3 regions of the Pleomorphomonas sp. PLEO genome follow, and region 2 is predicted to be linked to each of the others. Evidence: riboswitches for the same ligand, from Rfam matches in the RefSeq annotation. Region 2 holds a riboswitch; each other region holds the start of a gene.

Region 1 (10,811 bases), 690 kb from region 2:
GTTAGCGTTTCTGCTGCTTGAAAATCGCGCCGAGGATGGTCCACGGGTCACTTTTTGCGTTTTTTTACGTGCTTGACGCACCTTGTGCGCCGACCAAAGGCGATGACGACAGCGAATCGCCGATGTCAGTTCGAGCGATGGACGGGAGATGGCGGATCAACTCGCCGCCGACCAGCCGAATCGTCTTCCGCTCGGCGCGTTTCTGTCCGCAAGATCAGAACAGCTCCATCAAAAACAGCGCCGGGTTCAATTCCAAAAAAGTCCTCATCTGCTCTTGAAGGCGGCTTTGACCGGGGCCACTTCGGTATCGTTGTTCGGAATGCTCCGAAAGGGAAGAAAAATGAGAAGCTGCGTGATGAGACCCGGCTTTCATCCGCTATCCATCGCGGCAATGATTGTCGGTTTCGTGATCTTCTGGCCGATCGGCCTGGCAGTACTTGCCTATATACTTTGGGGGGATCGCATGCGTGCTCGCTGGAACGATCTTCGCCCTGATCTTGAGCGCGCTGCCCGTCGGGCCGGCTTTCAGCGGGGCGGATTCAATACCTATCGCGCTGCCTCGACTGGCAACAGCGCTTTCGATTCCTACCGCGACGCTGAACTGAAGCGTCTCGAAGAAGAGCGCGCATCCCTTGATCGGATGCGCGACGAGTTCGACGAGTTCCTTGCCAACCTGCGCCGCGCCAAGGATCAGGAAGAGTTCGATCGCTTCAAGGCAAGCCGCAACCCAACGGCCTGATCCGGGTCCCTCCACGACCGGTAAGCCGAAAGCCCTCGCACCGATCCCAGGTGCGGGGGCTTTGTCGTGAGAGACGGCACCGCTACACTCCCGTGATGCCGATTCGTCTGCCTTTCCTCCAAAAGCCTGAAAACAAGCGTTCGGCCCCCGCGAGCTTTCCGATCCTCGCTGGCGAGAGCCTGGTCGAAGTAACGGTGCGGCGGAATGCCCGGGCGCGCCGCTATACGCTGAGGCTCGATCGCCGGGGCGATGGCGCGATCGTCACCATCCCCAAGCGTGGATCGCTCACGGAAGCCAAGGCCTTTGTGACCCGCCATGCCGATTGGATCGCCGCGCGACTCGCAGCCCGGCCCGATATGCCGGAAGTGCCGGTCGCCGTTCCAATTCGGGGCGTCGTCCACCGCGTCGTCTCCACAGGCTCGCCGCGTGGCCGCGTCTGCCTCGTCGCCCTTGATGATGGCCCAGCGATCGAGGTGCCCGGTGAGACGCCGCATGTCCGTCGCCGCCTCACCGATCACCTCAGGAAAGAGGCGAGAGCCGACCTTGCCGCCGCCGTGGCGCGCCATGCCGAGACGCTTGGCGTCCACCCCCAGGCGATCCGCCTCAAGGACACCACCTCGCGCTGGGGATCGGCATCGGCACGCGACGTACTCGCCTTCTCCTGGCGGCTCGTCATGGCGCCGCCTTTCGTTCTGGATTATGTCGCCGCCCATGAAGTTGCTCATCTCAAGGAGATGAACCACTCCGATCGCTTCTGGACGATCTGCGAAAGGCTTTGCCCGGCGACGGACGCGGCCAAGACTTGGCTGAACAAGAATGGCGCTGGTTTGCACCGACTGCCGTGACGACCTGTGGCCCGCTCAGTTACCGAACAGGCGCTGCAACAACCCTTTTTCCTCGGGACTGGGCTGGGAGACCGGCACGTTCAGCGGTGGTGCGGGTTGGGCGCTCGGCGTCTGCGGCCCTTGCACCGGCAAGCCATCCGTCGTCGCAAATGTGACGCCCACGTTGGTAGGCGGCGGTACCAGCTCGACGCCCGGCAGCGGCCGGACGGGCAATTCGCGGACCGCCTCCGTCATGAAGCGATTCCAGAGCAGCGCGGTCAACGCGCCGCCGGTTGCTTTCTTCGTCGGCGTATTGTCGTCGTTGCCCAGCCAGACCCCCGCCGTGAGGCCATTGGTGTAGCCGATGAACCAAGCGTCGCGGAAATCCTGGCTGGTGCCGGTCTTGCCGGCCACCGGACGATCGGACAGGAGCGCCTTCTGTCCGGTGCCATCGGTGATAACGGCCGACAGCATGCGGTTCATGGTGCCGACGGCGACATCGGAGATCACCCGGCCGGGGCCGTCGCCCTGGCGATGGAACAGGACCTTGCCTTCCTTGGTACGGATATCCTCGACGAGATAGGGGATGATGCCCCAGCCGCCGTTGGCAAAGGGCACGTAGGCGGCGGTGATCTCAAGTGGCGTCACCTCGCCCGTACCGAGGGCGATCGACGGATTGTCGTGAAGTTGACTGACGATGCCGACGCGGCGAGCGGTCTGCACGACGTTATCCGGTCCAAGTGTGGCGGTGAGACGGGCGGCCACCGTATTGAGCGAGCGGGCTAGCGCCGTCGTCAGCGTCACCGGACCGAGATACTCATTTTCATAGTTTTTCGGCGACCAGCCATTGATGGAGACCGGTTCGTCGACAACGATGGAATCGGGCGAATAGCCGTGCTCGATGGCGGTAAGATAGACGAAGGGCTTGAAAGCCGAACCTGGCTGGCGCCGCGCCTCGATGGCCCGATCGAACTGGCTTGCCGCATAATCCTTGCCGCCGACCAGCGCCTTGACGGCACCGTCATTGTCGACGGCAACCAGAGCGCCCTGGCTCGCCTTGTATTTGACGCCCTCCTTGTCGAGCGTCGTGCGGACGGCACTTTCCGCCGCCGCCTGCATGCGGGCATCAATGGTGGTGGTCACCACGATGTCGCTTCGATAGCGCGCGACGTAGCCCGGCAAAAGATCCATCACCCAATCGGCGACATAGTTGGCGGCCGAACCACTCTTGGCCGGGGAGGATGGTGCGCCTACAGCCGTCGCCCGCGCCGCGTCGTCACGACTGACATAGCCTTCGTCGACCATGGCGGCGAGCACGACCTTGGCGCGTGTCGCGGCCAGCTCCGGCGAATTGGTCGGCGCGTAGCGCGACGGTGCCTTGAGGAGGCCGGCGATGGTGGCGGCTTCGGCCAAGTTGAGATCGCGGGCCGACTTGCCGAAGTAGCGCTGCGCCGCCGCGTCGACACCGTAGGCGCCGGCGCCGAGATAGACGCGATTGAGATACATCTCCAGGATTTGCTGCTTGGAGAACCGCCACTCCAGCCATAGGGCGAGCACTGCTTCTTGCAGCTTGCGTTCCAACGTGCGGTCGGGCTGCAGGAAAAGGTTCTTGGCAAGCTGTTGGGTCAGTGTCGAGCCACCCTGCACGACCGAATGCGCGAAGAGGTTGGTGACCAAAGCGCGGGAAAGGCCGATCGGGTCGACACCAAAGTGATGGTAAAAGCGTCGATCCTCGATGGCCACCACCGCTTCGGGCAGGAACGGCGACATTTCGGACAGCTTCATTTCCTCGCCGCCGGTGTCGCCACGATTGGCGATGATCGTGCCCGAGGCATCGACGATTTCCACGTTAGGCGGTCGGGGCGGCACCTTCCAATCGTCGATCTGCGGCATGGTTGCGACGGTGTAGCCGATGACGCCGGCAACCCCGATCAGCCCCCAGATGCAAAGAACGACACCCCAGTAGATGAGACGGCCGAAAAGTCCCATACCGGACCGCCGGCTCCGCTTTGCCTTGCGCTGGGAGGACTTGCGACGACGCGGCTGCTGTTCGGACATCTCCGCCTCCTCGCTGTCGTAGTTCTCGCCATCAAAGCTGGGTTCGATCCGCTCGGATCTCGATGATCGGCCGCTGCGGGAATTGGGCAGGCTTTTGGGCGGCGTGAAGCGATCACCCTCGCGGGCGGAAAAATCGTCCTCGCGGGACGGTGCCTCGAACGTCGGCTCGGCCCGCTCGCGTCGGATGTTCCGTCTGTCGCTCCGCATCGTTCGCCGCAACTCCTTCCATCAGGGCTACATAGCCCGTGGAGCATCCGATTTACCCTAAATGAGGCGGTTTAAGGGGGCGTAAAGGATGGCAGCTCCGCCGCTCGGTTGACTTTGCCTCGCAACAAGCCCCAAATGGCCGGGCGTGACGGTCCCTCCTCCCGGAGGAGGGCGAAAGAGGGAATGCGGAATCGGAAAACTCCGAAAGCCGCAGCTGCCCCCGCAACTGTGAGCGGCGAGCCGGATGCTTAGCGTGCCACTGGTCGAAAGACTGGGAAGGCCGTATCCGGCAACGAACCGCGAGCCAGGAGACCTGCCGCCGCGCATGGATGTCGAGACCGCCGGTGGGGCGGGAAAGGACCTATCATGACGCGTGCCTCGGCGGTTTTCGACCGCCGTCTATTGACGTTTCCGGAGTGCCGGCCATGACGGCATACCCGGTCACCCTACACGTCTGTCTCAGCTGCCGCGCGGCAGGAGATGACGACGCCTGCCGAGCTGGCGCCCGTCTTCATGCCGCTCTTGCCAGCCGTCTCGAGGGACAAAGCGATATTCTGCTTTCCGGCGTCGATTGCCTGTCGGTCTGCAAACGGCCGGTCACCGTCGCGTTGGCAGCGCCGGACAGGTGGACCTATGTCGCCGCCGACGCGGCCGATCCCGACGAAGTGATCGCCGCCGCCGAGCGTTACGCTGCGAGCGACGATGGCCGCGTGCCCTGGCGTGAGCGACCGCCTCTTTTGAAATCGGGCCTCGTTGCCCGCATCCCGCCGCAGCCGGAGACCCGCCGATGAACGTCCAGTCGAAAATCCCCGTCACCATCGTCACCGGCTTTCTCGGTTCGGGCAAGACGACGCTGATCCGCCACGTCATCGAGCGCGCCGGTGGCCGTCGTCTTGCGCTCATCGTCAACGAGTTCGGCGATGTCGGCGTCGACGGTGACATCCTCAAATCCTGCGGCGCCACCGACTGTCCGGAGGATGCGATCGTCGAACTCGCCAACGGCTGTCTCTGCTGCACCGTTGCCGACGACTTCCTGCCGGCCATCGAGGCGCTGACCCGTGGGCCGCGCCGGCCCGATCACATCATCGTCGAGACCTCCGGCCTTGCGCTGCCGAAGCCGCTGATCAAGGCCTTTGACTGGCCGGATGTGCGCGCTCGCCTCACGGTCGACGGCGTCATTGCCGTGGTGGATGCCGCCGCCGTGGCGGCCGGCCGGTTCGCCGACGATCCCGAGGCCGTGCTCGCCCAACGGCAGGATGACCCATCGGTCGATCACGACAATCCACTTGAAGAGGTCTACGAGGATCAGCTTCTCGCTGCCGACCTCGTGGTGCTCAACAAGACCGACCTGCTCTCGTCCGAGGAATTGGCTCGCGTCATACAGGACATCGCAGCTTCGCTGCCGAAGGCGGTGCGTGTCGTGCCGACTTCCGAAGGCGAGATTGCGCCGGAAATCCTGCTCGGCCTGGCTTCCGCCGCCGAGGACGATCTGGCCAACCGGCCAAGCCATCACGACGGTCTCGGCGACCATGATCACGATGACTTCTCGACCTTTGCCGTCGAGGTCGGCGCAGTCAGCGATCCGGAAAGCCTGATGGCCCGGCTGAAGGCAGTGGCCGAGGCGCATGACGTCCTGCGCATCAAGGGCTTCGTCGAAATTGCAGGCAAGCCGATGCGTCTCTTGGTGCAAGGCGTCGGCGGCCGCTTCCGCCATGCCTTCGACAAGCCCTGGCCGTCCGGGCCGCGCCGCAGCGCGTTGGTGGTGATTGGCGAAAGGGGCATCGACGAGACGGCCATCCGCGCCGCCCTCGCCTGACCCAAACGGAAAGGGCGCGCCTTGCACATTCTGGCCGAACAGATTCGCTCCCTCGACGATAGCGTCGCGGCGGTCGATCTTGGCCAGACGCCGGCCGAGATCGTCGTGCTGTCGTTTTCCGACAGCGACCTCGGCATCGTCGCCGCTGTGCACGGCAGGCTCGGTCCCGACGCGCCGAGCCTTCGGCTGGCTTCGCTCGCCGCCTTGCGCCACCCCTATTCCGTCGATCTCTATCTTGAAAAGGTGGCATCGAAGGCCCGCTTCGTGCTGGTGCGTTTGCTCGGCGGCGCCGACTATTGGCGCTACGGTGTTGACGAACTCTCCATGCTGGCGCGATCGAAGGGCATAGAGCTTGCGCTGATTCCGGGAGACGACCGGCCAGATCCCCGGCTTGCCCAGGCGTCGACGTTGCCGGCGGAAAATCTTGATCTCCTGGAGCGCTGGTTCAGCTTCGGCGGTCCCGACAATGTCGCCGCCGCGCTCGCCTTCATTGCTGCTCGTTTGGGACGCAACACGGCATGGGCCGAACCGGCACCGCAGCCGGCCTTTGGCCTCTTTCCTAGGCTTGGTGACATTGGCAACCGACGGGTGCTTGTCGTTGGCTATCGGGCGCTGGTCAATGCCGGCGATGCCGCGCCGATCGAGGCGGCGACGCAAGCGCTGGCAGCAGCCGGGTTCACGGTGCAGCCTGTCTGGGTCACCTCGCTCAAGGATCCGGACGTTGCCGGTCCACTCCGCGAGGCCATCGCCACCTTCAAGCCGGACGCCATCGTCAATTGCACCGCCTTCTCCGCGCGCCGCACCGATGGCACGACCCTTCTCGACGCTGCCGACGTGCCCGTGATCCAGGCTCCGCTTTCCACCTTGTCGCGCGAGGCATGGACGGCTTCCTCACGCGGTTTGTCGGCCACCGATCTTGCCATCAGCGTCGTCTTGCCGGAGGTCGACGGTCGCCTGGACGGTCCAGTCATCAGCTTCAAGGCGCCAAGCGACCGTGCCGAGGCGCTCGAATACACACCGATCCGCCACCGACCGGATTCGGGCGGCATCGCTCGCCTGGTTCGGCTCGTCGATGGCTGGACACGATTGAGGCGAACGCCGCGTGCTGATCGCCGCATCGGTCTCATTCTTTCGAACTATTCCGGCAAGGGCGGTCGCACAGCCTATGCCGTCGGACTTGACGGGCCGGCTTCGCTCATCGCCGTCGCCGACGATCTCCGCGCTGCCGGCTACGATGTCGGAGTGCTGCCAGACGAGAAGGCGTTGATCACGGCGCTGGAAGGCAGGCAGGCGACGATCGATATCCCGCTCGCTGATTACCACCACTGGCTTTCTGAGCTACCGGAGGCGCTGCGTGCATCGATGCGGGCCACCTGGGGCACGCCGGAGGCCGATCCATCGGTCGGCGGGGGTGCTTTCCGCTTGGCGGCGATCGTTGCCGGCAATCTCGTCATTGCCGTACAGCCCGATCGTGGTCGACCCGATCGTCGCGCGGCCGACCATCACGATCCCAACTTGCCACCGCGCCACGCCTACGCCGCCTTCTACCTCTGGCTCAGGTACGGCTTCGACGCCCACGCCATGATCCATCTCGGCACCCACGGCACGCTCGAATGGCTGCCGGGCAAGGCGGCGGGTTTGTCCGCCGACTGTGCGCCGACGGTACTGACAGACGGCCTGCCGGTCGTTTACCCCTTTATTGTCAACAATCCCGGCGAGGCAGCACAGGCCAAGCGCCGCATCGCCGCCATAACCCTCGGCCACCTGACGCCGCCCTTGACCCGCGCCGGCGCGTACGGCGACATCGCCGAAATCGAGATGCTGGTCGATGAATTTGCCAATGCCCAGGCGCTCGATCCACGGCGGGCCAAGCATCTTGCCGCCGTGCTGATCGACAAGGCCGAAACAGCCGGTATCGCCGAAGCGGCCGGCCTGTCCATCGATCTCGACCCGGCCGACAAGCTGGCGCGGCTCGATGCCTGGATTTGCGACGTCAAGGACATGCGCATCACCGACGGCTTGCACGTATTCGGCCGGGCGCCGGATGAGGCCCGCGTCGCCACTCATCTGGAGGCTCTCGGTGGTGATCTTTCGGCGACCGACGCTTTCCTCGCCTCGGCCGGTGCCGAGCGGGAAGGTCTGCTGACCGCGCTTGATGGCCGGCGCGTGGCGCCCGGTCCATCGGGTGCGCCCGGACCAAGACGACTCGACGTGCTGCCCACCGGGCGCAACCTCTATGCTATCGACCCGCGCGGCGTGCCGACGCGTACCGCCATGGAAATCGGCGCCCGCACCGCCGAGGAGGTGGTTGCCCGTTACGCAGAAGACCATGGCGACTGGCCGAAATCCATCGTGCTTGACGTCTGGGCCTCGGCCTCAATGCGCACCGGCGGCGACGACATCGCCCAAGCACTGGCTCTGCTGGGCGTGCGGCCAACCTGGGATGCTTCCTCTGGCCGCGTCTCCGGGTTTACGGTGCTCGCTCCCGCCCGGCTCGGCCGGCCGCGTGTCGATGTGACGCTGCGCGTCTCCGGTCTTTTCCGCGACGTTTTCCCCGGACAGATCGCGCTGTTCGACCAAGCGGTAAAGGCGGTGGCGGCGCTGGACGAGGACGCGGAGACCAATCCGCTTGTGGCCAGTGGCGACGCAGCGCCGGCGCGCATCTACGGTGCAGCCCCAGGCGCATTCGGCAGCGGCCTTGGCGAGATGACGCCGGACGATCTTGGCGCCGATCGGACCGTGCTCGCCGATGCCTATCTCGCCGCCTCGGGCCACGCTTACACAGGCGATGGCGACGCCGCTGACGCCACAGGTTTCGCGGCGCGCGTCGCCGCCGCCGATGCTTTCGTCCACGTGCAGGATCTCGATGGTCAGGACGTTCTTTCCAACGACGCCTTTCCTGCTCACGAGGGCGGCTTCGCGGCGGCGGCGCAGGCGCTTGGCGGTCGGGCGGCGCTCTATCATGTCGACGCCACCGGCGATGCGCCGAAGGTCCGCGCGCTCAGCGAGGAAATCGGTCGCGTCATCCATGGCCGCGCTGCCAATCCGCGCTGGATCGCCGGCCAGATGCGTCATGGCCATCGCGGCGCCGCCGAGATCTGCGAAGCGGTCGCCAATCTCTGCGCCTTCGCGGCATTGTCAGATGCCGTCGACGGGCGGCATTTCGACCGGCTGTTCGACGCCACCTTCGGCGACGACCACGTGCGGGATTTTCTGCTCGATGCCAACCCGGCGGCGGCTCGTGACACGCTTCTTCGACTTCGAAAGGTGATCGATCGCGGCGCCTGGGTTGTTCGGCGCAATTCGGTGGCCGCCCGCCTTGCCGACACGGAGGCGCGCCTCGGATGAACGCTCCCCTCGTTCGTGGTTGGTGCCCCGGTGCGCGTCGTCCCATGCGGAGCGGCGATGGCCTGATCCTGCGCCTGCGTGTTACGGGGGGGCGTCTTGCATCCGAAACGGCGCGTGCGATTGCCGATGTTGCTTCCCGCTATGGGAATGGCGAGCTCGACCTCGGTCGACGCGGCGGTTTGCAGCTTCGCGGCATTCGCGATAGCGATTTCGCCGCCGTGGAGACTGAACTCGCCGCCCTCGGTCTTCTTGACGAAGACGTCGGCGCCGAGGCCGTCCGCAACGTTGCTGCTTCCCCTCTGTCTGATCTCGACGAGACGGCCGAGGGTGATGCCTTCGCGCTGGCCAAAGAGCTAGAGGCGGCGATCGTCGCTGACAATTTCCTTCGCGCGCTGCCCGGCAAGTTCGGATTTTCGGTTGATGATGGGGGGCGTTTCGGCCTCACTGAGGTGCCGGCCGATGTGCGCTTGCGGTTTGTGCGCGACGGCGTGGCAGTCTCGCTCGACGGCGATGGTCGGGCGATAAGGGTTCAACCTGAGGAGGCGGTGGCGGTTGCCCTCCGCCTCGCAGGTGCATTTCTCGATCTTGTATCGCGTATCGATCCGCCGCCGCGCCGTATGGCGGCACTGGTTGCCCAGACTGGCGCCGAAGCCATTTTCGCCGCCGCCGGGCTTGTCCCGGAAAGCCTTGCGCCGGTCCGCGGTTCTGGCTCGGCTCAGATGATCGGCGCTTTTTCAACTCATGTCGGCGTTGGCTTGACCTTTGGTCGGCTGATCGCCGATCAACTTCTTATCCTCGCCGACATCGCCTCCTCCGACCTCCGACTGACGCCTTTCCGCGCCGTCCTGTTGCCAGGCGTACCGGCAGATGCTCTGCCGCGTCTTGCTGAAGCCGGCTTCGTCACCCGGCCTAGTGATCCGCTCCTTGCGGTGACCGCCTGCCCCGGTGCGCCTGCTTGCGGCTCGGCGAGCGTCGAGACGCGAGAGCTCGCTCGCCGCCTCGCGATGCTGAAGCCGCACGCCCAAGGCACGTGGCTGCATGTCTCCGGTTGCGAAAAGAGTTGCGCGAGTTCAGCGCCCCACGCCGTAACATTGGTCGGCCGTGACGGCGGCCTCGACCTCGTGCTAGACGGCAGGCCAACCGACCCAGCCCGTCTCACCGGCTTTTCGCCTGAGGCAGCTGAGGCACTTCTTCGTTCCGGGATGATTGAGATATGACCCACGACTACATTCGCGACGGCGCGGAAATCTACCGTCGCTCCTTCGCTATCATCCGCGCCGAGGCCGACCTTGCCCGCTTCCCGCCCGAAGAGGAAAAGGTCGCCGTGCGCGTCATCCATGCCGCCGGCATGGTGGAAGTGGCCGCCGATCTCGCCTTCGGCCCCGGCGCTGTGGCAGCTGCGAAGGCGGCGCTTGAGGCCGGCGCGCCGGTGATCTGCGATTCCCGCATGGTGGCCAATGGCATCACCCGCGCTCGCCTGCCGGCCAGCAATGACGTGATCTGCACTCTCGATGATCCGAGCGTCCCGACGCTGGCGCTCACCATCGGCAACACGCGTACGGCGGCGGCCATGATGCTGTGGGGCGATCGCCTGAAGGGCGCCGTTGTCGTCATTGGCAACGCCCCGACCGCCCTCTTCCACCTTTTTGAGATGCTCGACGCCGGTGCTCCCCGTCCGGCGGTGGTGATCGGCATGCCAGTCGGTTTCGTTGGCGCGGCCGAGTCCAAAGAAGCGCTGATGGCCTGGGGACAGGTGCCCTATATCGTGGTGCGTGGGCGCAAGGGTGGCTCGGCCATGGCCGCTGCCACCGTCAACGCG
Region 2 (10,811 bases):
ATGGCGAGCGCCCCGAGCGCCATACCAGCCAAGCCGACCATCACCGACCACAGTCGGCCGTACTTGCGCGTCAGTCGTTCACCGATGAGGCCCGAGACGATCAGCCCGGCCGCCACGGCGGCTGGATGCAGCGTCACCACCCGGTAGCTAAGGTTGAACTCGTCCTTCAGGAAGGGGATGATGTTGCCCTGAATATTCAGAAAAAAGGTGAACTGGGCGAGCGCCAGATAGGCGGCCCAAGTCAGCCGGTCGCGCCGAATGGGCGTCGGTACGGACGGGGTGCGCGAAGGGACGGTCATGGAGATCCACATGAAGAAGGCGCCCTCCGCCACCGGTGACCGGCGGTCGGCTTGACGCCTCCTTTGAAACGATACAGAAAACTAGGCTGGCGTTGGCGGGCTGTCAAGCGGACAGCGGCACGCCGCGCAGCCGTCCGCGCCACGCCGAGCCAGCTCGCTTCCAACTCGGCGCGCGCCCGATCAATAGGCGACCAGCAGTTCCGCGTCCTGGCAGCCCTTGCTCCGGAATGGCTGCCGCCGTGTCGGCGCCAGACCCAGCATGGCAAGATCAGCATCGAGGTGAGCGAGATCGGCTTCGGCAAGCAGCGACGGATGCACGGTGGTTCGAACCTCAAAGGCGACGCCGCTTCCCGCCAACGCAAGGAGGCTTTCGCGCGCCCGCGTCCCGCTTCCCACCACTCCCGTGACGCGCTCATAGTCGGCAAACGGCGCCTTGACGTCGAAACCGACCCAGTCGAGGTACGGCAAAAGGCGCGCAAAGCGATCGGGATAGGGGCCGGCCGTATGCAGGCCGACCCGGAAACCCAGCGCTCTCACGGCGGCGACGGCTTCCGGCAGCATCTTCTGCAAAGTTGGCTCGCCTCCCGAAAACACCACGGCGTCAAGGAGACCTCGCCGTTTCTCAAGAACCGACAAGACCGCCTGCCAGTCCGGCCCGGCACCACGGCCGGGCGGGATCAGGTCGACGTTGTGACAATAGCGGCAGGCGAGCGGACAGCCTTGGCAGAATACCGTGGCAACCAGTTCGCCCGGCCAGTCACAGGTCGACAGAGGCGAAAATCCGCCGACCGCCAGATTATCGACGGGCATCGGCAAGGCTCTTGCCTTCCGCGAACGCGGTCCGTTCGGCGAATTCGCTTTTCTTGCCCTTGTTGAAGGACGAGACGGGGCGGTGATAGCCCATCACTCGCGTCCAGATTTCGCAGGGCTGGCGCTCGTCGTTGGACAGAAGGGCGGCGGCATCGTTCTTGATGGCAGAAAGCGGCTTGTTCATCTGAAGTCTCCTTCGCAAATCGTTCACTCGGCAGCGGCCTGCTTCTGGGCAAGCCTCTCGGCATCGCAGATCGGACAGAATTCATGCTCTCCAGCGAGATAGCCGTGCTTTGGGCAGATGGAGAAAGTTGGCGTCACCGTGACGTAGGGCAGGCGGAAATTTTCGAGAGCTCGCCGGACGAGCTTCTTGCAGGCCTCGGCTGACGACACGCGCTCGCCGAGATAGAGATGGAGCACGGTGCCGCCGGTGTAGCGCATCTGAAGCGGCTCCTGGCGGCGCAGCGCCTCGAAGGCGTCGTCCGTAAAGCCGACCGGCAACTGGCTGGAATTGGTGTAGTAGGGCGCATCCGGCGTGCCTGCCTGTAGAATGCTCGGAAAGCGTTTCTTGTCCTCGCGGGCGAAGCGGTAGGTCGTGCCTTCCGCCGGTGTGGCTTCGAGATTGTAAAGGTGCCCCGTCTCCTCCTGAAAGGCGACGATGCGGCTGCGGACATGGTCGAGCAGACGGATGGCGAAGGCCTCGCCCCACTCCGTCGTGATGTCCTCGGTATCGCCGGTGAAGTTGCGGATCAGTTCGTTGACCCCGTTGACGCCAAGCGTCGAGAAATGATTCCGGAGCGTGCCGAGATAGCGCTTCGTATAGGGAAAGAGGCCGTCGTCCATCAGCCGCTCAATGGTCTTGCGCTTGATCTCCAGGCTGGTGCGGCCGATGGCCAGGAGTTCGTCCAGGTGGCGCAACAGTCCGGTCTCATCACCCTTATGGAGGTAGCCTAGACGGGCGCAGTTCACCGTGACGACGCCCAACGATCCCGTCTGCTCGGCCGAACCGAACAGACCATTGCCGCGCTTCAGAAGCTCCCGAAGATCGAGCCGCAACCGACAACACATCGAGCGGACCATGTTCGGCGTCAGCTCGGAATTGAGGAAGTTCTGGAAGTAGGGCAACCCATATTTGGCCGTCATCTCGAACAGGCGCGTGGCGTTGTCGCTCTCCCAGGGGAAGTCGGGCGTGATATTGTAGGTCGGAATCGGGAAGGTGAAGACGCGTCCCTTGGCATCGCCAGCCGTCATCACCTCCATGTAGGCGCGGTTGATGATGTCCATCTCCGCCTGCAGATCGCCATAGCGGAAGTCCATCTCGGCGCCGCCGATGACCGGCACCTGATCTTTCAGGTCATCCGGGCATACCCAATCGAATGTGAGGTTGGTGAACGGCGTCTGCGTACCCCAACGCGAGGGGACGTTGAGATTGTAGATCAGTTCCTGGATCGATTGCCGCACCTCTTCATAAGTCAGCTGATCCTTGCGGACGAAGGGAGCCATGTAGGTGTCGAACGAGGAGAAGGCTTGGGCGCCAGCCCACTCGTTTTGCAGCGTGCCGAGAAAATTGACGATCTGGCCGACGGCGCTCGAGAGATGCTTGGGCGGCCCCGCCTCCACCTTGCCCGGCACGCCATTGAGGCCTTCGGTGAGCAGCATGCGGAGCGACCAGCCGGCGCAATAACCCGAGAGCATGTCGAGGTCGTGGATGTGGATGTCGCCGTCGCGATGCGCCTTGCCGACTTCCGGCGGGTAGACGTGGCTGAGCCAGTAGTTGGCCGTCACCTTGCCGGAGACATTGAGGATGAGACCGCCCAGCGAATAGCCCTGGTTGGCATTGGCATTCACCCGCCAGTCGGCGCGTTCGAGATACTCGTCGATCGAGGACACCACGTCGACGACAGTGTTGGCGTCGCGGCGAAGGCGCGCCCGCTGCTCGCGATAGACGATGTAGGCGCGCGCCGTCGCAAAGTGGTTGGCCGAGATCAGTACCTGCTCGACGACGTCCTGGATCTCCTCGATCGACGGCATACGCTCGGCGAAGCGGTGGGCGATCACCTTCACTGCCTGCATCGCGAGGAGCTGGGCCTCGGCGCTGGAAAACTCGCCACTTGCGGCACCGGCGCGCTCGACGGCGGAACGAATCTTGTCGGCATCGAAGGGGGCGAGCGCGCCCGATCGCTTGAGGACGCTGAGAGGCGGCTTGACTGGAGATATTTCCGACATCGTTCCCTTGCACCGAATTCAGGGCAGAGAACGGAAGGAACGCAATCGACAACGGCGGAGACGGACTCCGGCCGTGCGTCGACGACGATCCACCGGTGCACCCCGCCCGAGGACAAATCAACTCGGCTGGGGCAGGTCTCCTGGCTCACGGGTCATCGCAACCGTTCCGTCTTCCCAGTACCCTAGGGCACCAGTGACTTCCGTGGAACGGGCACTCGCCGCTGACAGTTGCGGGGGCAGCGCCGGACTCGCACCGGCTTCCCTCTTGGCTCCAGATGTTGTGGCATCTGAAGAACCTCAGCTCAACAACTAGTATTTCGTGCCTCACGAGTCGGGTCAATGAAAGACGCTCGCGGTGAGCGGTTCTACCTATACGGCCTGTGAACGGATTGTGGATCGCTGGCCGAGCGCGCCCATTCGACGGGCTGACCCAGCCGGCCCCGCACATGCAAAAAGGCGCCTGCCACCCACCGATCATCGGTCGTTGGCGCGGCGCCTTCTTTGAAACGATACAGAAAACTAAGCTGGTCACACGTACAAGGGTACGGAACATATCTGCTCGCGCCCTAAGTCCGGATTTGCCCCCCAAAAAACACGAAGACTCCCGGCGAACACCATATCCGCAGCAGCCTATGGCTTGCCGCGGAAAACCGTGTCAAAGGCGATCCGTTTGAAGCGATCGAGCGGCTCCGGGCTGCGCTCGACTTTCATACGCAGGATCGCCCCTTCCCATGAGGTCAGCAGGAACTCGGCCAAGTCCTTGGCCGGGAACTGGGTGTCGATCTCTTTTGCTCTCTGCCCTTCTTCGATGCAGCGCTCGAACGGCTCCAGCCACTCCCGGTAAATCGCGGCCAGCCGCTCGCGCAGCACCTCGCTTGCCTGCGACACCTCGATGCTGAAATCACCGATCAGGCAGCCGCGCAGATAGCCGTCGGCGGCCAGGCGATCGGTAATGATATCGAGATAGCGGAACAATCGCTCGCGCGGCGTCAGTGTGTGGTCGTTGAGCGCCTCTCCGACCAGCTTTCGCGTGTGCGAGAAATAGTAGTCGAGCACCTCTCCGGCGAAGGCTTCCTTGGAGCGGAAGTGATTGGTGAAGGAGCCCTGGGGCACACCGGCGTCGGCGACCACGTCGCGCACGCCAGCCGCATGGTATCCCTTGCGGAACATCACCCGCAGACCCGCTTCAATGATGTCGTTCTTGTTCGATGGTCTCGGCATAGCTTGAAAATACGTACGTTCGTATTGATGGTCAAGTATACCAATTGAGCGTTGCGGGAGACTGCCCCGACACTCAGCGGCCGTGACGCCTGCTCCGCCCATGGCAGGGTCTCCACAAACAGAGCACGGCTTTTTGCCGGCGAGCCAGGCGACGTCTGGCAATTTAGGCAGAGCCCACGCGGCTCTGCGCGCGAGCCGCTATCCCAAGATGCTGTTCGTCGGCGATCCAGGAGCCCTCGTCTCGCCGGATTTCGCCAAACGCTTTGCAGCCAATCTCGAGAATTGCGAAGTCGTGCCGGTCGGCGCTGGCGCCCATTATCTCCAGGAAGATCATCCCGAAACGATCGCGTCCGGCGTGAGCCGCCTGATCGTCGCAACCACCCAACAGGCGTGCCGGGACCTAGAGAGTACCGGCCGAAACCTGAAACAGGCATAATTGGGCGATTGATTGAATTACGACCCCAAGCACGGTGGGCTTGCTGAGCCCACCGTATTCTCTGGAACCACGCGATGCCGGAATGGCCGGCCCTCGCTGCGCCGCATCTTCCACCACGAGACGACCCGCCGTAACGGACCATGTGGCGGCGCGGCCGCGCCTCAGACCATGCCGAGGGCGTTCATGTAGAGTTCGAGGATGGCTTCCGCCTCCTGGCGCTCATCCGGATCCTGCTTGCGCAGTTTTAGGATGGCCCTGACCGCTTTGACGTCGTAGCCGCGGCCCTTGAGCTCGGCCATCACGTCCTTGATGTCGTCCTGGAGCGCGGCCTTTTCTTCCTCGAGCCGCTCGACGCGTTCGATGAACTGCCGGAGTTCACCCGCCGCGACGCCGCCCTGCGATTCTGCCGATTCCATGCTCATGGGATATCTGTCCTGCCGATCTTGTCATTGGGTCCGGGCGGGGCTGCCGCCCGTGAGGCCGGCATGAAGTCCGAACTTCATGGGCCCGTCAACCATTTTCAAGCGTCCATTCACACGCCTGGCTCGTCGGCGCGCGATCGGTAAAAGACGGCGTCGCGCATCGCCGGCCGGCCCGCCAGCGGCGCGACCACCTCGAAAATCGTCTTCGCCCAGTGGTTTGCACCCGCCTCGTCGGCGATGTGATCCTGTCGCACCTCGATGAGAAGATGGGCAAGGCCGCGCGCCGTGCCGTGGTGATAGAGCGTATCATTCTTGAGCGCACCATCGTAGGGCTCGTTGTCGCCCACCTTGAGGCCGCGCGCCCGGAAGGCGTCGAGCGACGGAGTGACCATGCGGTCGTCGCTGTCCCAGAGAATCGCCATGTCCCAGGGGCGAGGAACGCCCTTCCAAGCCGGCGTGAAGGAATGGATGGACAGGATCACCGGCGGTACGCCAGTGCCGATCATCCGGTCGACCAGCTCGGCAATCGCCCGGTGATAAGGCCGGTGGAAGCGCTCGATACGTCGCTGCCGTTCGGCGGCGTCGACGCCGGCATTGCCTGGTACGATCGCCCCGTCGGAAAGCCGCATCACCAGCGTCGGGTCGTCCTCGCCGCGATTGGCGTCGATCAGCAGGCGCGAAAAGCGGGTCAAAAGGGCCGGCGCGCCGGTGAAGGCGGCGAGGCGACGGACAAGCCATTCGGTACCGATGTCATAGGCGATATGGCGCTCGAATTCTGCCGCCGGCAGGCCGAGATCGCCATAGGGCGGGGGGACCCGGTTGGACGCGTGGTCGGCGATGATCAGAAGGCCGCCAGCTTCGTTACCGGGCAGAAAAACGAAAGGGGAGTCGTCCGTCGGGTCCTGCATGGCTAACGATCCTAAATGCTGATATCGGTCGGATAAAGTCGAGATCCGTCCACTGGCCCACCGATCGTTCGACCGTTGCACATTCGCCGCGGTCCGCCCGGAGGCCGCCCCTCCAGGTCCGTTCATGTCCGCTGCCAGATCGCTGCCGCTATCCGCCCGCCCCGGTGAGGTTGTGGCCTTCCTCGCCCTCTGCCTGGGCGCCGTCGCCATGGGCATATCGCCGATCTTCGTCCGCATCGCCGACGTCGGCCCGTTCGCCAGCGCCTTCTGGCGCGTCGCCCTGGCAGTGCCGGTGCTGGCCATCTGGGCGGTGAGCGAGGGCGGCAGGGGCGCGCTTCTGGCCGCCTTCCGTTCGAGGGCCATCTGGCTCGCCGGTTTCTTCTTCGCCATCGACCTGTTCTTCTGGCACCTTTCGATCCTCCACACCTCGATCGCCAACGCCACCTTCCTGTCGTCGATGGCGCCGATCTGGGTGTTGCTGTTCTCCGGCCTGTTCATCGGCGAAAAGGTCGGCCGGCGCGAGGCCGGCGGCGTCATCGTCTGCATCCTCGGCGGCGCCGTGCTGCTCGGTGGCTCCTACACGCTCGATTCCACCAAGCTGATCGGCGATATCTACGGCATCGGCACCTCCTTCGGCTTCGGCACCTACTTCCTCGCCATCCGCGCCGCCCGCCGTGAGCACAGCACTGGCACCGTCACTTTCGGCGCCACCACGGTGACGGCGCTCTGCCTCGGCATCATCGCCTTTACCTTCGAGCAGAAGCTGCTGCCGTCCTCGCTGGCCGGCGCGGCGACGCTCGCCGCCCTCGCCTATGTCAGCCATATCGGAGGGCAAGGGTTGCTTGCTTTCGCCCTCGGCTATCTTTCCGCCGCCTTCTCGTCGTTGGTCATTTTCATGGAAGTGATCGCCGCCGCCCTCCTCGCCTTCCTGGTGTTCGGCGAGGCGATCGGCTGGAGCCAGGCGGCCGGCGGTCTGATGATCCTGGGGGGCATCTGGATCGCCCGGCCGCGATCGTGACAGACGCCCTCGGACACGACCAAAGACTGGAGCGTAAGCCCTTGAGGATGCGTGTTAATGCTGGAGCCAGACCGGACACGGCGGAACAGTGCGGGAGCTTGCGTAATTATACGTTGACATTTTGCCGTAGGTCACGCGATAAGGCGGGGCATTCTCCGATGAGCACCGGACAAGGATCGTTGGCGAGCGGAAAACCGATGGCGGCAGATAGGGGACCGGTACGACGGACGCGGCCGGCGATTTTTGCCGCGGCGCTGTCCTTTATCGCCCTCGCCGCGGCGACACCCGCCAAGGCCGATCTCAGGCTCTGCAACAAGACCGACGGTACCATTTCCGTGGCGATCGGCTACAAGGCCGCGGACGGCTGGCGCTCCGAAGGCTGGTGGAATATCGGCGGATCGAAATGCGGAACGCTGCTGACCGGTGCTCTCGCCTCGCGCTATTACTACCTCTACGCCGTCGACAGTCAGCATGGTGGCGAGTGGGGCGGCAAGGCGTTCATGTGCACGAGACGCAAGATGTTTACCATCGGTGGCGTCGAGAACTGTGTCGCCCGAGGCTATGAGCGGACGGGCTTTTTCGAGGTCGACACCGCCGAACAACGCAGCTGGACCGTACACCTCTACCAGCCGACCCAAAAAGGAAACGGGGCGAAATGAGACGAAACCGCAAGGTCAAGATTCTTGCAACTTTGGGCCCCTCCTCCTCCGACAAGGACATGATTGCCCGGCTGCATGAGGCGGGTGCGGATTGTTTCCGCATCAACATGAGCCACACCAATCACGAAAAGCTGCGCTACTACGTTTCGACCATCCGTGAGGTCGAGGCCGAAGCTGGGCGTCCTATCGGCATCCTCGCCGACCTGCAGGGCCCCAAGCTGCGCGTCGGCACCTTCGCCAACGGTCCCGTGTTCCTGGAGATCGGCGCGAAATTCGCCTTCCATCGCGAGAAGTTCGACGGCGACGTCACCGGCGTGACGCTGCCGCATCCGGAAATCATCGACGCCCTCGAGCCTGGCCATCGCTTGTTGATCGACGACGGCCGTCTCCGGCTGCGCATCGTCGAAAATGACCGCAAGCTGGCGATCGCCGTTGTGGAAGTCGGCGGCAAGATCTCCGACCGCAAGGGCGTCAGCCTGCCCGACACCGTTCTCACCTCGGGCGCCCTGACCGAGAAGGACCGCGCCGATCTCACCGCCGCGCTCGAAGCCGACGTCGACTGGATCGCGCTGTCCTTCGTGCAAGGGCCGGAAGACCTCATGGAAGTGCATGAGATCGTCGACGGCAAGTGCGGCGTCATGGCCAAGATCGAGAAGCCGCAGGCCGTCAAGCGCTTCAACGAGATCCTCGAACTGTCCGACGCCATCATGGTGGCGCGTGGCGATCTCGGCGTCGAGTTGCCGCTCGAGCAGGTACCGAGCGTGCAGAAGAGCATCACCCGCACCACGCGCAAGGCCGGCAAGCCGGTGGTCGTCGCCACCCAGATGCTGGAATCGATGATCCAGTCGCCGGTGCCAACCCGCGCCGAGGTGTCCGACATCGCCAACGCCGTCTTCGAAGGCGCCGACGCGGTGATGCTGTCCGCCGAATCGGCGGCCGGCGCCTACCCGGTCGAGGCGGTTCAGACCATGAGCCACGTCGCCGAGGAAGTGGAGAATTCCGAGCACTTCCATTCGATCCTGGCCGGTCAGCGCGGCGAGCCGGATGCAACGCCGGCCGACGCCATTTCCGCCTCCGCCCGCCAGATCGCCGAAACGCTGGGCATCGCCGCCCTCGTCTGCTTCACCGCCTCCGGCGCCACCGGCCTGCGCGCCGCTCGCGAGCGGCCGTCGACGCCGATCCTTGCGCTGTCGCCCAACCGCTCGATGGCCCGCCGTCTGGCACTGGTCTGGGGCATCCACTCGGTGGTGACCGACGACGCTCGCTCGCTCAACGATCTGGTGCAGCGTGCCAGCCGCATCTCGGCCGAGGAAGGCTTCACCAAGCCTGGCGATCGCATCATCATCACCGCCGGCGTGCCCTTCGGCACGGCGGGCGTGACCAACCTCCTGCGCATCGCCAGCATCGGCGCCGACGGCAAGTCGGGCATCTAGTGGCTCGACTCCGACGCTTGTGTTCGCTCGATGCCATCGAGCAAGTGTCGGAGTCAAAGCCATTGTTTCTATTGCAGCTTCTGAGTTTGACATTCGATCCGGAGAGTGATGCTCGACCGGATTCGAATGTCAAATTCGCGGCGCGAATGTCCTCGACATATTGTTGACGCTGCGACTGCCGTGACCAGATTGTCGGGCGGCAGATCCTTGCAAGCGGCGGATTTCGCCGACGGTTCACTCCGCGGATTTCCCTGAGCAGACTGGGATGGGAAACCTCTCTATGAACCTCTGGAAAATCCGCGATTATATTTTTCTGCTTTCGGCACAATCGACGTCGACATTGGTTGGCGCCGGCATGAATGTCGTCTTCCCGCTGGCAATCCTTGAATTCACGGGATCGTTGGCGACCGCCGGCATTGTCGGCGTGCTGAGATCCGCGCCTTACCTCGTCCTGAGCTTGCCATTGGGAGCGTTGGTTGATCGCTGGAACCGCCGTTACATTATGATGGCGTGTCAGCTCGGACGTTTGATCGCCTTTTTTGGTCTCGCCCTGACGGCCTATTACGGCGCCCTCAATCAGTGGCACATTTACTTTGTCTGCCAGATAGACGGCATCTTGTTCGTGTTCTTCAACATCGCGGAAGCTGCGGTTCTTTCATGTGTCGTGCCCAGTGCATTGTTACCTCACGCGTCCAGCACCAACGAAGCAGGCTTCGGCACCGCGATGATTCTGGGGCCTCCCGCTGCCACGATCGTCTACCAATTTTGGGGGATCGGCGGCACGCTCTTGGCAGGCGCTCTTTGCTACCTCGCGTCTTTCTTTCTGCTGACGATCATCAAGACGGGGCTGAACCCCGCCCGTCTGCCAACGCGTCAAACTCTGATCGAGGAAATAACGGAGGGCATTCGGTGGCTTATCGGTGCCCGCCTCGTTCTTCTGCTTGCCTGCATCATGGGAGGCCTCAACCTCATCAATGCCGCGATGCCGCTCATCGCGATCACGCTGGGGCAAACGCTGGGGGCCAGCAATGCGTCGATTGGAACAACGGTCGCTTGCGGAGGCGTTGGAAGCGTTCTGGGGTCGCTTTGCGGTCCGCGCTGGTTGCGCCTGCACGGATTCGGGCGAGGCGTGGCCTTCACCACTTGGCTGCACGCCGCGGCCTTCGGCGCGCTGATCTTCGTGCCGAGCTTGCCATTGCTCGGCTTGGTCTATGGTCTCATTATTGGCTTCTACTCCCTGTATGCGGTGATGCAGTTCGCCTACCGCATCAAGTCCGTGCCGGAGCGACTTCAAGGGCGTGTCAACAGTGCCTGTCGGTTGATAGCCTTTTCGCTTTATCCGCTCGGTTCGGCACTAGCCGGAGTTCTCTCCCAGTACT
Region 3 (7,911 bases), 330 kb from region 2:
ATGCGAGTTTTCCTAGACTCCTACAATAGGCTTTGCCATGGTGCCATAAGGTAACGCAAAACGACCTGATACTGCGAGCATGTGATGATCGGGGAATTGGAGCTCTACAAGGGGCGTGAACAAGCTTATGTGAAGCATTTCCTATTGGGCGAGTATCTCGAGGCCTGGGCCTACAAGATAGGCAGCCAGTGGAACGAGGTGGCCTATATCGATGGTTTCTCAGGTCCCTGGCAAAACGCAGGCGAGCAATTTCAAGACACATCGTTTGGCATTGCACTTGCGACACTGGCGAAGGTGAAGGCTAGATGGAATGAACTCGGCCGTTCCTTGAAAATGTCGGCCTACCTTGTAGAGAAAGATCCCACCGCATACGCGAAGTTACAAGGAGTCAGCGCTCTCTTTCCTGACGTCCAAATCAAGACATATCAAGGATCGTTTATCGAACTAGCGCAGACTATTCTCAGGGATATACCCCGTCGCGCATTTTCTTTTTTGCTAATCGATCCAAAGGGCTGGCGAATTGAGATGGATCGCATTGCGCCGCTGGTAAAGCGGCCAAACAGCGAAGTCGTCTTCAATTTCATGTTCGATTTCATCAATCGCTTCGTTAACGTTTCAAGTCCTGGAGTCGCTGCCAGCCTTGACGCACTATTCTTGGAACCAGGCTGGCGCCAATGCCTCAGAGAACCCACCCCGCAAGGGAGAGCCGAGTCCGAACATCGGAAAATAGTTCTTATAGAAGCCTTTTCGGGCACATTAGCGCGAATTGGCAACTATCCATTTGTTGCGGAGACCACTGTCCTGAGACCCACCGTAGACCGACCGCTCTATAGTCTGATCTATGGAACCCGCAGCCCGGCTGGGCTAGAAGTATTTCGGGAATGTCAGATCAAGGCACTGCGCAAGCAGGACAAAGCACGTGGAGTCGCCAAGTTACAAGCATCCGTAGCAGCTAGCGAGCAGGCAGAGTTATTCGAATCTTTTGCTCAAATGGCGCCCGACCCAGCCGAAGCCTATCTGGCGCAAGAACTGATCAACGCTAAAGCATCGCTGCTGGATCTGGTACCAGCGGGACCATCGATTGCGATCTGGGGTGACATTTGGCCCAGAGTACTCGGGCGCCATATCGTAAGCCGTTCACAACTCAACGCCGTCGCTAGCGATCTACGGAAATCGGGCCACCTGAACTTCCTGGACTGGGCTCCCCGCAAACGATCACCGGACGATCACTATCGGGTCCAGCGCGCCGAACAAACATGAAGCTTCCAAACTTCGCGGAACATTCCGCGCGACACAGAACAGCGGCGACAATCCATCTATGTAAATCTTTGCCCGCCAATCTCATTCCTCGGGCGGCTTTGCCTCCATGCCGTCATCTGGTACACGACGACGATGAGCGCCACGAACGCGGTGCCGCTGATCACCAAGCGGTGAACAGTGATGTGGAGAGCCAGAGGCGATAGTTCGCCGACCGCCGCCCCCGACCAAACGCCTGCGCCACTCCCTGTCGACACCGAGCAACGCGTAGTAAAGATCGGTCGGCCATCGGCGTCGCATCCCAAAACGATGGCCAAGCATGAAGCCCCCTGTCAGCCGTGTTCGTCGGGCGCCTGCTTTGGCTGTACCGACCAGGTCGCTGGTTTGTCGGCTTTGTCGGACTCCGCTGCCGCTGCCGTCGCCTGCACCTTGTCGGGTTTGTGGTGGGCGGGGGCGTAGATCGCGTAGACCTGCATGGGCTTCGTGCCCATATTGGTGATGTTGTGCCAGGTGCCGGCGGGAACGAGGACGCACCAACCGTCCGACACATGCTTTTCAAACGTCAGCTTGTTCTTGGCCTCTCCCATCTGCACGCGACCGCTGCCGGAGTCGAGACGCAGGAATTGATCGGTCTCCGGATGCACTTCAAGGCCGATGTCGCCGCCAACGGGGATCGACATCAGCGTCACTTGCAGGTAGCGGCCGCTCCAGGCAACTGAGCGGTAATTGGTGTTTTCCTTCGTCGCGCGCTGAATGTCGAAAGTTTGCGGCTGCGGACCAATGTCCTTGATCCTGCTACCAATGTTGTCCATGGCTGACCTCCCTGAAATGGTGCGATACTTCCCCGCCTCTTATTGCCCTCGGCAATTGAGTATTCATCGCGATGATAGAATCGCGACATCCATCGACCGAGGGTAGGCCCGGAAAATACTCAGAGCCCGCACGAAAAGGACTTAAGTCCGATAGTCGTATGTCAGTCTGTAGGTAGCGCCGACGAGGTTGAGGCGTCGGGATGGCACCGAGCGATCTGCCCGGTTCTCGTCGAGATCGATCGGCCCGTGCCGTTTGACGGCGGCGCTGGCGATACCCTTGAGGATGGCGCCCCTGAGATCGCCCTTCCGACAGGCGAGGCCTTCGGCCCTGAAGGAAGGATAGCCCGGCCCCTCTGGCAACGATGAAAACGCGCCAAACCTTAGTAATCAAACGTATTTGTGAGTAATATCCGAGCCTTCACCGCAAATTCGGCGAGGAATACTGTCTTCATCTAGCCATGGGGTAACCTCAATTTTCAGCGGTTACTTAAAATGGCTACAGGAGAATTTACCCCCAAACCGCTCAGCACTGGCTGCCTCACTGGCCATCGGACTTGCCGCGCTCGGAGTGTCATCGGTTTTGCCCTGACATTGAAGGTGGGGTCCACGGTCGCGATACCGGCCAAAGGTTGGCGCCGATCAACGGCGTTCCCTCGCGGCGGTTGCACACTCCAAGGAGTCCCGACATGTTATGGAATGCCTCCAAGATTAAGGGCTACGCCATCGCCGCCAGCGACGGCGATGTTGGCACCGTCAGCGACCTGCTGTTCGACGATGAAAGCTGGCTCATCCGCTGGCTCGTCGTCGAAACCGGCGACTGGCTCACCCACCGCAGGGTGCTTCTCCCGACGTCAACGCTGGGACACGCCAATGAGCGAAGCCGGGAGTTCTCGGTCAAGCTGACGATGCGGCAGGTCGAAAATAGTCCGGATATCGACACCGAGCGGCCGGTGTCGCGGCAAATGGAAAACAACATCTACGGCTACTATGGCTGGAGCCCCTATTGGGGAAGCGGCCTCTATATGGGTGGCGGTGGCTACGGCAGCGTGATGGGCGCACCCATCCTGGCACCAGAGCCGGATACACTGCGTTTCGAGAACGAGGTGCTCGAGGCGCATCGGCGGCATGATGATCCGCACCTGCGCAGCGTCAAGGCGGTGGACGGCTATCATATCCATGCCACCGATGGCGATATCGGCCATGTCGAGGACATGCTGGTCGAGGAAGCGGACTGGAGCATCCACTACCTCGTGGTCGACACCAAGAACTGGTGGCCGGGGCAGAAGGTGTTGATCTCGCCGCGCCTGGCCAAAGACATCAGTTGGGCGGACAAGACCGTTGCCCTGAGCGTCGACCGGCAGGTGGTCAAGAACAGCCCGGTCTACGATGCCTCAACGATCGTCGATCGCGATTACGAGAACCAGTTCGGCACCTATTACAGCGGGTCCGACGCGGGCCCCTTCCACAGGCGGCCTCCGCTGAATGGTCTGCATCCTTGATTGCCAAGCGCTCGGCGCTCTCGGCGGGTTTGATGCCGCCGGGAGCGGCCACTTTGCCAGACGGATCCTCGGACGCGGCAAGCTGAGGATGGTCGCGCGCTCGCGGGCACGTCTTTCTCGACGCCTCGCCTTTGGGAGTCCATGGGAGTCCACCCGCGCCTATGTGGACTCATGCCTCCTCATGCTCCCTCGCCCACCAGCCCAACCCGCAGGCTCTTGTTGCAAGCCCTCATCTCGTACACCGCGACGATCAACGCCACGAACACCGCGCCGCTGATTGCCGTGCCGAGGTCGATGCTGTGGAGGTCGTGGGCCAGAAGATTGGCGGCGGCGGTGCCGGCGGCGACGATGAACACCACCGCCAGCCAGTAGAAGCCGAGGTCGGTGTAGAGGCCGTTGCGCCCGATGGTGAGCAGGAAGCCCAGGGGAATGGCGAACACCACCATCGCCCCGAAGTTGCCGAAGCCGAGCGGATAGGCGGCCGCGTCGCCCCCCACGCCGCCGAGCACGCCGGCCATGAGCAGGGTGGCCCAGTAAAAGCCGGCCACCGGGATGAAGTCGCGCTCGTCGGCCGACGGTTCGCGGAGGCGCCAGACAATCACCGTGATGGCGAGCAGCAGGCACAGCACCGGCACCGACGCCAGCCTGACGTGGAGATCATGGAGCGCGTTGGCCACGTTGGAGGCGGCGGCGACGCTGAGGATGACCGCCGCCCAGAAGTAGAGCGTGCTGGTGTATTTCAGGAAACGCTCGGCCAGCAAGACGAGCGCCAAGTCGCCGAGCAGATAAGGCAGCCCCTTGAGATGGCCGAGACCGAGCCCATCGGCGAGAAAATCGCCGAGGCTGGCGCCGAACACGCTCGCCACGGCAAGCGACAGCCAGTAGATACCATTGATCTTCGGAAGGCATCTCATGATGTCACCCCTTGGTTTCAGAGTCGGACCGAAACTCTCAGTGGCGCGAGGGAACACCACGAATTGGCAAATTCAATGGTGAGGCTGTGGCGATTTGTCGTAACCCGTCATAATTGAGCGCCCAGCAACACACCGATACATTTACGGCAACCGGCCGTCGCAACGGGTAAGCTAGCTCAGCCTGAGCGACCACCGGTCGCCATGGCGCGTCAGCTCGCAGGCCGACCAGGGCATGGGATCGAGGCGCCAGATCATCGACAGCGGCGCCTCGAGCGCCGCCGTGAGGGCGATCCTGACGATCGTCGCCGGGCACAGCGCTACGATGGCCCCCGATCGTTCCTCCAGCCCGGCCAGCCAACCGCCGACCCGGTCCCGCGCGCTGGAGATGGCTTCGCCGCCATGCGGGGCCGCCGCCATATCCATTCGCCAGACCTCGAAGCCAGCGGGATCAGCGCCGGCGATCTCAGTCATCGTCCGGTTCGCCCAGTTGCCATAATCGAGATTGGAAAGCGCCTCGGCCACCTCGGCCGGCACCCGGACGGTGGCGTTGGGGCCAATGGCGATTTCGGGTGCGTGGATAAGGTGATCGGCTTCGCTAAGGCAGCGGCGCACCGTCTCCGGCAAGCTCTCGAAGGTCAGGTCCAGCCGATCGCGGCCCGGAAAGCGCGGGGCGCGGCGGTCGTTGTCGGTCGGCACTGTGATCAGCGTCAGGCGAGCGGCCATCCCCATTCCTCATCGATCATTTGCGATTGACAGGCATCGGCACTTAGCGGAGGGTGAGCGACGATGTTGAGCGGAAGCCGGTGAAACTCCGGAGCGGTCGCGCCACTGTAATCGGGCTGAAACCCGAGAGCCAGACCTGTTCGCCATCCTTCTGTCATCGGGACGCGCAATCCCAGGAGGCTTTCCATGTCCAGCATTTCACGCACCGCTCCCCTGTCGCCGCCGGCCGCCATTCCGCTGGGCGAGGTTCTGCCATGGGCCGTGTTCGCCGGTCTGCTACTGATGCTGGCGGTGTATTTCGTCGGCGCCGAGGAAGGCGCGACCTCGCTGTTCAACAGCATGTACGTGCATGAATTCGTGCACGACGGCCGCCACCTCCTGGGTTTCCCCTGCCACTGAGGCGTCTTTCATGACTGGAAAGCTTTTGCTGCGCGGCATGATTGCCGGCGTGGTCGGTGGCCTCATGGCCTTCCTGTTCGCCCGCCTCTATGGCGAGCCGCTGGTCGATTTCGCCATCGCCTTCGAGGAGCAGGCCAGCCACGCGGCCGGAGAAGCCGCCGAGCCCGAGCTGGTCAGCCGGGCAACGCAGGCCGGCCTCGGCCTGCTCACCGGCGTCATCGTCTACAGCGCCGCCCTCGGCGGCATCCTGTCGCTGGTGTTCGCGCTGGTGCTCGGCCGCTTCAGCGCCCTCGGCGCCCGCCCGCTCGCCGCGCTGCTGGCACTCGCCGGTTTTGTCGCGGTGATCCTGGTGCCGGCGATCAAATACCCGGCCAACCCGCCAGCCGTCGGCAGCCCGGAGACTATCGTCATCCGCACCCAGCTCTACTTCATCATGCTGATGGTATCGGTCGCGGTGATGATCGTCGCCTTCGCGCTGGCGCGGCAGACTTGGGCGCGCCTCGGCGCCTGGAATGCCGTCCTCCTCGGCGGCCTTGCCTATATCGCCGTCATGGCGGCGGTGATGACGCTGCTGCCCGAGATCAACGAAGTGCCGGAAACCTTCTCCGCCGTCATGCTTTGGCGCTTCCGTCTGGCCTCGCTCGGCCTGCAAGCGATCATCTGGGGCGCGCAAGGCCTGTTGTTCGGCTTCCTCGCCGAGCGGCTGCTGTCCGGCGCGGCTCCCCAGGGCGCGCGCCGCCTCGGCCGCGCGTAAACCGCATGCTCGACATCCATCCGGCTAGGGTCGCCGACCAGGGAAAAATCGTCCAGCTCTGGCACCGGGGATGGCACGAAGCGCATGCCGCCCTCGTGCCGCCCGAGGGGTTGTCCTTTCGCACCGAAGGCCACTTCGCCATCTGGCTGAAAGAGGCGAAAGACGCCTTCTACGTGGCGAGGGACGGCACCGAACTCATCGGGTTTGTCTCCGTCAAAGCAGCGGAAGTCGTCAAACTCTATGTCGGCACATCCGCCCGTGGAACCGGAACGGCGCATGCGTTGTTATCGTTCGCGGAACAGCTTTTGTTCGCCGATGGGGTGTCGGAGGCCGAACTGCTTTGCACGGCCGGCAATAGCCGCGCCGAAAGGTTCTATCAGCGGGAGGGCTGGCACCTCACAGACACCTTTGACGATGCGCTTTGGATGCCGAAGGGCGTCAGCCGGCAATTCATCGTAGCGACCCATCGCTTTCAAAAAACCCTGATACCGGCGACCTGAAGGCTCTCTGTGCCAACGGCGGCGGCGTCAACAATAAACGGGGAGCCTTGTGCCTATGTCAGCTTCGGCCAGCGTGTTTGCGCAATCCTTCTTCCACGGAACCAGGGCCAACCTGCGGCCGGGCGACCATATCGTCGTCGGTCATTCTTCGAACTTTGGCACCCCTCAACCGCTTTCATGGGTCTATTTCTCGGGCACGCTGGACGCGGCGATCTGGGGCGCCGAGCTTGCCGCCGGCCTTGAGCCCGAGCGCATCTATGTCGTGGAACCCACCGGGCCGATCTTCGACGATCCCAATCTGACGGACAAGAAATTTCCCGGAAACCCGACGTTATCCTATCGCTCCCGCGATCCCCTCAGGATCATCGCGGAAGTGACCAAGTGGCAGAGCCATTCGCCCGAACAGGTGCGGCAAATGAAGGAAGGCCTGGCGCGCCTGGCGCGTGAAGGCGGCCAGCCCATCATTGACTGACGGGCAAGCGACCGCCCCTCTGACCAACCCCACGCTTGGACACCGCCTGCCGCCGCGATAAGGGATATCGATGACCCTTCAAACGCCTCCCTCTCGCCACGAGACCGATCGCCTGGTGCTGCGCCCATTCGCCGACGGCGATTGGGGCCAGTACGCCGATTATCACGCCCGCCCCGAGGTCTACGCCTATCTCTATGCGCCGCCGCCAACCGGGGACGCCCTGCGTGAGAAATTCGACCGCGTGCTGGCCGCCCGCTTCGAGGGCGACGGCGATGTTTACCGGCTGGCCGTCACCGTGAAGGCGGGCGGCGCGGTGGTCGGCGAGGTTCTGCTCAAGCTGGCCAGCCGAGACGCACTTCAAGGCGAGGTGGGTTACATCTTCAACCCCGTTCACGCCGGCAAGGGCTACGCCACGGAAGCCGTTGCCGCCCTGCTGCGGATCGGCTTCGAGGCCATCGGCTTCCATCGCATCTTCGCCCGCCTCGATAGTGCGAATGCAAGATCGGTGGCGGTCGTCGAGCGGCTGGGCCTGAGGCGCGAAGCGCACCTCATCCAGAACGACCGGTTCAACGGCAAGTGGG

The links. Region 2 has a riboswitch for cobalamin ahead of AB6N07_RS05495 (ribonucleoside triphosphate reductase). Riboswitches for the same ligand answer to the same signal wherever they lie in the genome.
Region 1: linked by a shared signal. The riboswitch ahead of AB6N07_RS02345 (DUF1636 family protein) and the one ahead of AB6N07_RS05495 (ribonucleoside triphosphate reductase) in region 2 are both predicted to bind cobalamin.
Region 3: linked by a shared signal. The riboswitch ahead of AB6N07_RS07025 (CbtB-domain containing protein) and the one ahead of AB6N07_RS05495 (ribonucleoside triphosphate reductase) in region 2 are both predicted to bind cobalamin.

Annotation. Positions count from the first base shown of each region.
Region 1 is NZ_CP166625.1:548,542-559,352, reverse strand. It holds gene AB6N07_RS02360 (DUF2852 domain-containing protein) at 341-739, shown strand; gene AB6N07_RS02355 (M48 family metallopeptidase) at 835-1,584, shown strand; gene AB6N07_RS02350 (transglycosylase domain-containing protein) at 1,600-3,828, opposite strand; cobalamin riboswitch at 3,961-4,164, shown strand; gene AB6N07_RS02345 (DUF1636 family protein) at 4,254-4,619, shown strand; gene cobW (cobalamin biosynthesis protein CobW) at 4,616-5,644, shown strand; gene cobN (cobaltochelatase subunit CobN) at 5,666-8,992, shown strand; gene cobG (precorrin-3B synthase) at 8,989-10,209, shown strand; gene AB6N07_RS02325 (precorrin-8X methylmutase) at 10,206-10,811, shown strand, end outside.
Region 2 is NZ_CP166625.1:1,238,713-1,249,523, reverse strand. It holds gene AB6N07_RS05510 (sugar MFS transporter) at 1-299, opposite strand, end outside; gene AB6N07_RS05505 (anaerobic ribonucleoside-triphosphate reductase activating protein) at 480-1,109, opposite strand; gene nrdD (anaerobic ribonucleoside-triphosphate reductase) at 1,096-1,293, opposite strand; gene AB6N07_RS05495 (ribonucleoside triphosphate reductase) at 1,317-3,335, opposite strand; cobalamin riboswitch at 3,448-3,650, opposite strand; gene AB6N07_RS05490 (TetR family transcriptional regulator C-terminal domain-containing protein) at 3,966-4,556, opposite strand; gene AB6N07_RS05485 (hypothetical protein) at 4,765-4,992, shown strand; gene AB6N07_RS05480 (DUF2312 domain-containing protein) at 5,154-5,408, opposite strand; gene AB6N07_RS05475 (N-formylglutamate amidohydrolase) at 5,525-6,322, opposite strand; gene AB6N07_RS05470 (DMT family transporter) at 6,447-7,340, shown strand; gene AB6N07_RS05465 (DUF1036 domain-containing protein) at 7,538-7,999, shown strand; gene pyk (pyruvate kinase) at 7,996-9,432, shown strand; gene AB6N07_RS05455 (MFS transporter) at 9,713-10,811, shown strand, end outside.
Region 3 is NZ_CP166625.1:1,574,529-1,582,439, reverse strand. It holds gene tcmP (three-Cys-motif partner protein TcmP) at 85-1,260, shown strand; gene AB6N07_RS07050 (cupin domain-containing protein) at 1,590-2,069, opposite strand; gene AB6N07_RS07045 (hypothetical protein) at 2,211-2,429, opposite strand; gene AB6N07_RS07040 (PRC-barrel domain-containing protein) at 2,756-3,568, shown strand; gene AB6N07_RS07035 (hypothetical protein) at 3,748-4,482, opposite strand; gene AB6N07_RS07030 (histidine phosphatase family protein) at 4,654-5,205, opposite strand; cobalamin riboswitch at 5,244-5,364, shown strand; gene AB6N07_RS07025 (CbtB-domain containing protein) at 5,392-5,604, shown strand; gene AB6N07_RS07020 (CbtA family protein) at 5,615-6,358, shown strand; gene AB6N07_RS07015 (N-acetyltransferase family protein) at 6,364-6,858, shown strand; gene arr (NAD(+)--rifampin ADP-ribosyltransferase) at 6,914-7,330, shown strand; gene AB6N07_RS07005 (GNAT family N-acetyltransferase) at 7,401-7,911, shown strand, end outside.